DNA from 2 places in the Limnobacter sp. UBA7229 genome. Region 2 is predicted to be linked to the other one. Evidence: predicted binding sites of a transcription regulator. Region 2 holds the regulator's gene; the other holds the start of a gene.

Region 1 (4,426 bases), on a different contig from region 2:
CTGCACCGTCTTCCGCTTCATCGGCGTTGTTGTAGCCAATTTCCTTCAACAGGTTGCGAACAATTCGACGCATGGTCGAGAAGTCGTCAACAATCAGGATTCTTAAATCTTCGGGGTTCATGCTTGCTCCTTACGCTGGGTGAAGCATTGAGGTAACCATCTGCGCCAACTCTTCGGGATGGAACTTGCCCACATAGGCGTCCACACCAACTTGCTGACCCAACTTTTTGTTTGCCACAGACGACAGTGAGGAATGCATCACGACAGGAATGCCCTTGAAGCGAACATCTTCCTTGATGTGACGTGTCAACACGTAGCCATCCATTTCTGGCATTTCGGCATCCACCAGGATGAGAGATACAACATCCCGGATGTCTTTGTTTTCCTGCTCGGCACGACTGGCAATGTTGCGCAGTTTCTCCCAAGCCTCGCGACCGTTGATGGCGCTTTGGTAAGGCAGGTGAAGCTTCTCCAGCACCTCAGTAATTTTCTTGCGAGCCATGTTCGAATCGTCTGCAAAGAACACAGGGTATGGATGGTCGGGTCGCATGCTGTCCATATTGGGCACATCGCCCTCACCAATTACTTCACCCAGGATTTGCTCAACATCCAGAATGGACACCAGCTTGCCATCGGGCAGTTCTGTCAGGGCAGTGATCATTGCACTTTGCGACTGACCAATGCTTTGGGGCGATTTCACCTGCTCCCAGTCCACGCGCACAATGCGGTCTACGTCTTGCACCAGGAAGGCCTGGGTGTGTGAAGAAAACTCGGTGATGATCAGCTTGGTGCGCGCTTCACCATTGCCCATGCGCAGGCACTGTGCCAAGTCAATCACCGGCAAAATACTGCCGCGCAATGAAATGATGCCTTCCACGCCAGCAGGCATGTTGGGGGTTCGCGTGATGGGCAAGGTTTCACACACTTCGCGGACCTTGAACACGTTAATACCGAACACCTCGGTGGAACCCAACGAGAAAAGCAGCAACTCCATTTTGTTGGAGCCTGCAAGTCTTGCCTTCTCGTCAATCATGTTCATCAAGCGATAATCGTTTTGCATCATGTTGCTCCTGACAAATAGTCTGTTTCTTTCAATTCGTACTTGACCCGTTTTTTGGAAACGGCAAGCCTTCAACTTTGGGCACAGGCGGCAGCTCAATCAAATTGGGGTCTTGCCCTTCATCCAGATTGGCCAGCGCCCGCACTGCTTCTTCTGCGCGTTTGTTCATCACCACAATCGCAATTCTTCGGTTCACTGCGGCGTAGGGGTCTTTTTCATCCAGCGACACCGAGGAGGCCAAACCCACCACCCGCAATATTTTCTGGTCCGGCATTCCCGCCGTGTACATTTCCCGACGACTGGCGTTGGCCCGGTCTGCCGACAATTCCCAGTTGCTGTAACCCCTGTTGCCCATGGCATACGGCGTTGCATCGGTGTGGCCTGACAAGGTCAGCTTGTTGGGCACCTGGTTTAACAACTTGGTTAAATTGCGCAAAATGTCTTTCATGTAACCTTTCAACACAGCACTGCCAGAATCAAACATGGGGCGATTTCGCTCATCCACAATTTGAATTCGTAAACCTTCAGGCGTAATGTCCAGCATGATTTGATTTTTAAACTGTTTCATCAAATCTGATGCGTCGATTAGGCCCTCTATTTCCCCCTTTAATTCAAGCAAGCGCTTGGACTCTGCCCGCTCGAGCGCCTCTGCCGTGGCATCGGAGGTACTGCTGTTGGTGGCCTTGTCGGTACTTCCGCTTTTGATTTGCCCCACGGAGCGCGACAAATCAGTACCACCTGCGTCTATTACACTCGTTGCGGTACCGGATCCGGGACCCCCAACCAGTGCCACCTTCAATGGTGAGTTGAAGTAATCAGAGATACCTTTCAGGTCACCTTCCGAGGTAGAACCCAGCAGCCACATCAATAGAAAAAAAGCCATCATGGCAGTCACGAAGTCGGCGTACGCAATTTTCCAGGCGCCGCCATGGTGACCATGGCCACCTTTCTTGATCTTCTTGACTACGATGATTGGACGTTCTTCGTCAGACTTCGCCATGGTGCTTGTTTGCCTTTATTTGCCTTTGGTGCTCTTCACGTGCTCTTCCAGCTCAATGAAAGTTGGACGCTCTGTGGAATAAAGAACCTTTCGGCCAAACTCAACAGCCAGTGCGGGTGAGTAACCATTCAGGCTTGCCAGCAAAGTGGTTTTCACACACTCGAATGGCTTGGATGACTCTGAAATTTTGTGGTTGATAATGCTGGCCAAAGGGCCCACAAAACCGTAGGCCAGCAAAATGCCCAGAAAAGTACCCACCAGGGCAGCGGCAATCATCACGCCCAGTTCGGCGTTACTGACCTGCCCCACTGAGCCCATCACGTGTACCACACCCATCACCGCAGCCACGATACCGAATGCCGGCAAACCGTCGGCCATTTGCTGAACGGCAGATTGGGGGGTGTGTGCTTCCTGGTGGTGGGTTTCAAGCTCGCCATCCATCAGGTTTTCAATTTCCATGGGGTTCAGGTTGCCACTGACCATCAAGCGAAGGTAATCGGTCAGGAATTCAACAATGTGATGATCGGCCAATACCTCGGGATACTTCTGAAACAAGGGGCTTTGCTCAGGTTCTTCAACATCGCCCTCAATCGACATCAAACCTTCTTTGCGCACTTTGGTCAGGATTTCGTACATCAAGGCCATCAAAGACATGTAAAAAGCCTTGGTGATTGCGCTGGGTTTGAATGCACCACCCAAAGCCTTGCCTGTCGCTTTCAAAATGCTTGGCGTGTTACTGACAATGAATGCACCCAAGGCACCACCGCCAATGATCAAAATTTCAACAGGCTGCCACAGCGTTACCAGGTGCCCCCCCATGAAGGCGAAACCGCCCAACACGGAGAAAATCACGATCACGAATCCGATTGCTACTAACATGGGTTGAAGTTCTCTGTCGATGAATGGTTTTTCTGTATAGGTATTGTCGGCAGAATTTGTAAAATCTTTTGTCCGAATAAAGTGGCTTTTCTGGGTGATTTCAAGGCATGGCCAGGATTTCACAATCCTTGGTGATAGCCATTTTTGAGGGGGGTTTAATAAAAATGACCAGCAACATTGGCTGGTCATTCGGGAGTGAGAAACCCCCACTGCAGACCCGGAAGAGACAGAGGGTGGGAGGATGCAACCGGACCTTTTGGTGCAGCGGGGGTAAACGAAAAGCCCTTCTCCCTGGGCTTTGCAAACTGAATACTTAAGCTTCGATACTTGCTTCTTCGTTGAAGAAACGGTCTGCTGCCGACTGTCGCGTTTTACCGGCGCGAGAAGGCATGTGGCACAGGCCGCACACATAATCGTTCACCAATTCATACGTGTGCACCACAAAACGGCCTTCGCAGTCTTTGCACTCGGTGGTGGTCAACATGCCGGCATCAAAAAACTTCACCAAGCGCCATGCGCGAGTCAGCGACAGCACTTCGGGCAAACCCAACTGGGTAATTTGCTCCAGGTACATTCTGTAGGCTTTGATGATGGCTTCAATGTCTTCAATGTCTGTGCTCTTGATCAGCGTTTGATAGATATTGATAAACAGGGAAGAGTGAATATTGGGCTGCCAGGTCATGAACCAGTCGGTTGAAAAAGGCAGCATGCCTTTGGGGGGCGACTTGTGTTTGAGTTCTTTGTACAGCTTCAACAAACGTTCACGAGACAACTGTGTTTCAGACTCGAGAACCTGCAAGCGCGCATCCAGGCGAATCAGCTGAGTGGCCAATTGAATTTGTGCTGCTTCGTCGATGATTGATTTAACTTTAGCCATGATTTTTTTGACCCCTGTCTGATGTCAATGTTGGATGCCTGAGTTTTTCTTGTTACATCCTGAGTAGATACCGTGTCTTTGATTAAGCAGCAGCGTTCACTGCCTTGCCAGACATGATGATTGCTGCATGCATACCGGAAACACTGCGGTCTTTGGTGTGACTGGTCAGCAAGTTCCAAACCACTTCGTCGTCGAAACGGAAACGACACATCAGCATGTTGCTTGAGGCAATACGCAGCACTTGCGCGGTGGTCAGCTGGTCGATCAACTCGGCCACTTCGTCGGAAATGCCCAAACGGAAGGTTGCTTCGGCGCGGTCTTCGCGAATCAGTTGCTGAGCCAGCAACAAATAAGACAGGTTGGTTTCGCGAATTTCATCTAGTAGACGGGTACTTTTCATTTGAACATCCTCCAATTCAATCTCTGTTGTACTGCATCCTCAATTTGCGCCGCTTTCTTGATCGCAGCGACAATTCCCTCATACGTATCTTCGGCTTCTCGCCAAACAACCTGAATCATCCAACTTCCATTCATTGAGTCACCGAGCTGGAATTCAACATGTAGGGAACTGCCTTACATGGACACACTGTCGCTCAATAGGCCCGATGGA
Region 2 (4,426 bases):
CAGGAAGCAACACGTCAGCCTACACCTGCGGAGAAAATTGCGCAGCAGGTGGCCGCGCAGCGTGACGTGCTGATCAACCGCGCGCCCGCTGTGCATCAAATACCGCAAACCCTGCCTGAACATGACATGATTTCGGAGGTGGCCAAGCGCCGTTCACAAGCGGCCAGCGATTCCATGGCCAGCGAGCAAACTGCAGTGCTGGAAGAAATCAAGCAAATGCGCCAGTTGTTGAAAGACCAAATGGCCATGATCACCTGGCGCGATGCCTTGGAGAAAAATCCCCAGCGCGGCGAGTTGTGGAACCAGCTCACCCAATCCGGATTCTCCCCCCTGTTTGCACGCACAGTGGTTGAAAAACTTCCTGCGGATCTTTCCGACAGCCAGGTGCAAGACTGGGTGATGAATGTCATCAAGAAAAACCTGAATGTGGTGCCAGCCGACAAAGACATTGTTGAAACCGGCGGCACATTCGCCCTGGTCGGCCCCACCGGTGTGGGCAAAACCACCACCACCGCCAAACTGGCCGCGCGTTGCGTGGTGAAGTATGGTGCCGACTCGCTGGGCTTGATCACCACCGACAGCTACAGAATTGGCGCGCAAGACCAGCTGCGCATTTACGGCAAAATTCTGGGCGTGCAGGTGTACACCGCACAAACCCATGCCGACCTGGCCCAGTTGCGCAATACCATGCAGCGCAAGCGGCTTATTTTGATTGACACTGTGGGCATGGGGCAACGCGATTCGCGCGTGGCCGAGCAAACCAAAATTCTGACCGACAGCCATGTAAAGCGCGTGTTGCTGCTCAACGCCACCAGCCAGCCAGAAACGCTGGATGACGTGGTGCGCCATTACAAAAGCACGGGCCTGAATGGAGCCATTCTCTCCAAACTGGACGAAGCCATCAAAATTGGCGGAGTGCTTGATGTTGTCATGCGCCACAAATTGGCCTTGCACTACATTGCCACCGGCCAGCGCGTGCCTGAAGATCTTTTCCCGGCCGATCCCCGTGTGTTGGTGCACCGCGCCATGCGCGCGCGCAGCAGCCAGGCTTTTCAGGCCTCGAGCGAGGAATTGAAATGGAAAATGGCCCAAGTCTCTGCGACTGGAATCTAAAGTTTCATGGTCTACTGAATCCTATGGATCAAGCCAAAACACTTCGACACTTGTTGGGCCGCAAGGCCGCCACCATTCACCCGATTCTTGGTGACATGGGGAGCGATTACGCAGCCTGCCTGGCCCGTTTTGTGTTGGAGCAGCAGGCACGTTCTGAACGCTCAACCGTGTTGTTTGACGGGTCCGCCGCAGGCCTTCCTCAACTGTTGCCTGCGCATGCCCGCACCGATCTGATCGAATTTTTCAATGGCAAACTGAATCTGGAAGACCAGGTCATCGAGCTTGCTGAATCCCAATACCTGGTGGTGGCCCGAATCGGTCTTGAAGCCCTAGCCAAAAAGCCGGCCCAATCCCTGGCCCTGCTGGGCAAGCTTCACCGCATGCCGGTCAGCTGTGACCGCTTTTATGCCACCTTGCCTTACGAGGCAGTGGAACTGGCCAAGGCATTTTCCCCGCAAGACGACTGGTACTGGGTGGTGCAACCCACCGCCCGATCCGTTACCCGCGCCTTTCAGGCCATTCGTTCTTCAAAAGGGGTAGACGAAAATATTCACCATCGTGTTATTGTTGCGGGTGTAAGAAGCACAGATGAAGCCGATCACGTGTTCGCAAATTTGCTGGAAAGCACTTCGAGCTTTCTGGTCAATCCCTTGCAGTATGCGGGGCATTTGCCAGCCTTGCCCTCGGGCAAAGCCTTGAACCAGGTCGGTCGGGAGATGATTGCGGCAGGTCGGAGAATCGCAAAGGCCATTTGCTCTTTCGACGAACACGCACTGGCGTAATAACAAGACAGGAAGCACAGACTCCATGTACACAGCCCAGGGCACTTTAGACAAATCAAAGCAGGTGGACCAGTACATCCCTCTGGTTCGCAGGTTGGCGCATCACCTCATTGCCAAGTTGCCCGCATCGGTGCAAATCGATGATCTGATTCAAGCCGGCCTGATCGGCCTGATGGACGCCATTACCCGCTTTGAAGAAGGGCAGGGCGCCCAGTTTGAAACCTATGCCAGCCAGCGAATTCGTGGCTCCATGCTCGATGAACTGCGCTCAGCCGACTGGATGCCGCGCGGCGTTCGCCAGGCACAACGAAAAATTGAAACCGCAACCCTGAAAGCCGAGCAAAAACTGGGGCGCTCCGCCTCTGAGAAAGAGATTGCTGAAGTCTTGGGCGTGAGTCTGGACGAATACCAGGAAATGTTGTTTGATTCGCGCGGTGCATCGCTGGTGTTTTACGACGACTATGCAGACGACGGCGATGGTGAAGGTTATCTGGATCGCCAGATAGGTGGCGACGAAGAGGCCAATCCGCTTGAAATGCTGGGTGATCAACGTTTCCGGGAAAACCTGATCCAGGCCATTGAAGACCTGCCCGAGCGTGAAAAAATGCTCATGGGACTGTATTATGAGCAAGAGTTAAACTTCCGTGAAATCGCCGCTGTCCTTGGCGTGACTGAATCCCGGGTGTGTCAGTTGCACACCCAGGCGGTGAGTCGCCTCAAAGCCAAGCTTCGCGAACACTAAGCACACATGGCTGATCCCAAAGCCCAGGGAAAACCGAAAACTTTTGAGCAATCCCGCACCAGGGTCAATCGTTCCCTGATTTTGGTGATTCTCACCGGCATTGGTCCGCTGGCCTTGACCGCTTTTTACATGGCAGCCACCACCTCCGATCCCGCCAACTGGAATTTAACTGTACTTTTCACCTTGGTGCTTGGCGTGTTGGGTGCGTGGTTCATGGGCAACAAGCTCATGTCTGGCCTGCTTGAAATCATCCGCTCGTCCATCCAGTCTGAAAGCCAGTTGCGCCGCCTCATGGAACTCTCGGGCGATTGGTACTGGCACCAGGATTCGGCCCACACCATTGTGCGAATCATCTACCGCGGCAAAGATCAAAACAGCAACGCCAAAAGCGGGTTCAAATTGCCTTTTGATGGTTTGGCCCGGTGGGACGTCGAAGGCTTGAAGTGTATTGACCCGCGCTACAACTGGGACACTTTCAAAGAGCTACTGGACAGTCACCAACCCTTTGACCGGGTTTGCTTTGAGTACTGGCCCCAAAACTCTGAGCGTATTATTTTTGAATCCACTGGCCGGCCTTTGTACAACGCCAACGGCGACTTTGTAGGCTACATGGGCGTGTCCTCCGATCGCACGCAGAAACGCCTGAATGAACAGTTGCTTTCCCTGCAACGTTCGCTGTTGCAAGGTGTGTTGCTTTCTGCACCCATTCCCGAGTTGGCGGCATCGTATGCGCGTGGTTTGAAAAACTGCCTCACCGTGCATGCCGAAGTGGTACTGGGTTTTCGCGACAAATCCGAGCACAACCACTGGCGTGTGCGGGGTACCAACCCCAACCTTCGCATGCCACTTGAAAAAGGGCAGGCATTTTGGGACAAGGCCGAGCAACTCTGTGAGCCCCTGGAAGGCCACGACCAGCATGGTTTGGTCTGGATCGCCAAAATGAAACCCGAGCATTATTTTGAAGACAATTGGGCAAGCGAACTTGGCATTACTGCGGTGTGGTTTGCACTGCGCAAAGCCGTTGAGCCCAATCAGCCCGAGTACTGGATCATGGTGGCCCAGCAAGGTGTCAACAACACAGGTCATGATGACGTGTTGCGCGTTTTAACCGCCATTCGCCTGCTTGGTTTGTGTGTAGAGCGTCGGGTTTTTGAAGACGATTTGCAGGGCTTGAACGGCACGCTCGAGCAGCGCATCAACGACCGCACTGCCGAGCTTACTCGCAGCAACTCCGAACTCGAGGCCTTCACCTACACGGTGTCGCATGATTTGCGTGCGCCCCTTCGCGCCATTGATGGTTTTTCCAGCATTCTGAAGGAAGACTTCGCCGACAGCCTGCCGGAAGATGCCCGCGGCCTGCTCGATCGAATCAGCAACAACGCACGTCAAATGGGCGGTCTTATTGACGGCTTGCTCGACTTTTCGCGTTTGCTGCGCACCGATGTTGCGCGCGTCAAAGTAGACCAGCAACAGCTGCTGGATCAAATTCTGGATCAACTCGACGCCCGGCGCAAAAACGTGGTGGAGTTGTGCGAGCTTCCACCCGTGTATGCCGACCCCGTGTTGTTGAAACAGGTGTGGATGAATCTGATCGACAACGCCCTGAAGTTCAGCAGCAAAGCGGCGCAGCCAAAGGTCACCATTGACTGTGAAAAAACAGGTCGTTTTTACAGTTTTAGTGTGCAAGACAACGGCGCTGGTTTTGACATGAAGTACGCCGACAAACTGTTCAACGTGTTTGAGCGTTTGCACCACAAAAAAGATTTCGATGGCACCGGGGTAGGCCTGG

The links. Region 2 encodes FliA, which starts transcription of late flagellar genes. Its sites were predicted from a motif close to CTAAAGTTTNNNNNNNNNNNGCCGNTA; they were not measured.
Region 1: motA (flagellar motor stator protein MotA) is a predicted target of FliA. The motif match lies at 2,984-3,010, and genes of this name have one in related genera.

The regions. Positions count from the first base shown of each region.
Region 1 is NZ_DKTN01000004.1:6,875-11,300, forward strand. It holds gene cheY (chemotaxis response regulator CheY) at 1-121, opposite strand, end outside; gene B4C79_RS02825 (chemotaxis protein) at 131-1,063, opposite strand; gene motB (flagellar motor protein MotB) at 1,092-2,060, opposite strand; gene motA (flagellar motor stator protein MotA) at 2,076-2,939, opposite strand; gene flhC (flagellar transcriptional regulator FlhC) at 3,253-3,816, opposite strand; gene flhD (flagellar transcriptional regulator FlhD) at 3,899-4,216, opposite strand.
Region 2 is NZ_DKTN01000018.1:11,977-16,402, reverse strand. It holds gene flhF (flagellar biosynthesis protein FlhF) at 1-1,113, shown strand, start outside; gene B4C79_RS10500 (MinD/ParA family ATP-binding protein) at 1,077-1,895, shown strand; gene B4C79_RS10495 (RNA polymerase sigma factor FliA) at 1,921-2,637, shown strand; gene B4C79_RS10490 (PAS domain-containing sensor histidine kinase) at 2,644-4,426, shown strand, end outside.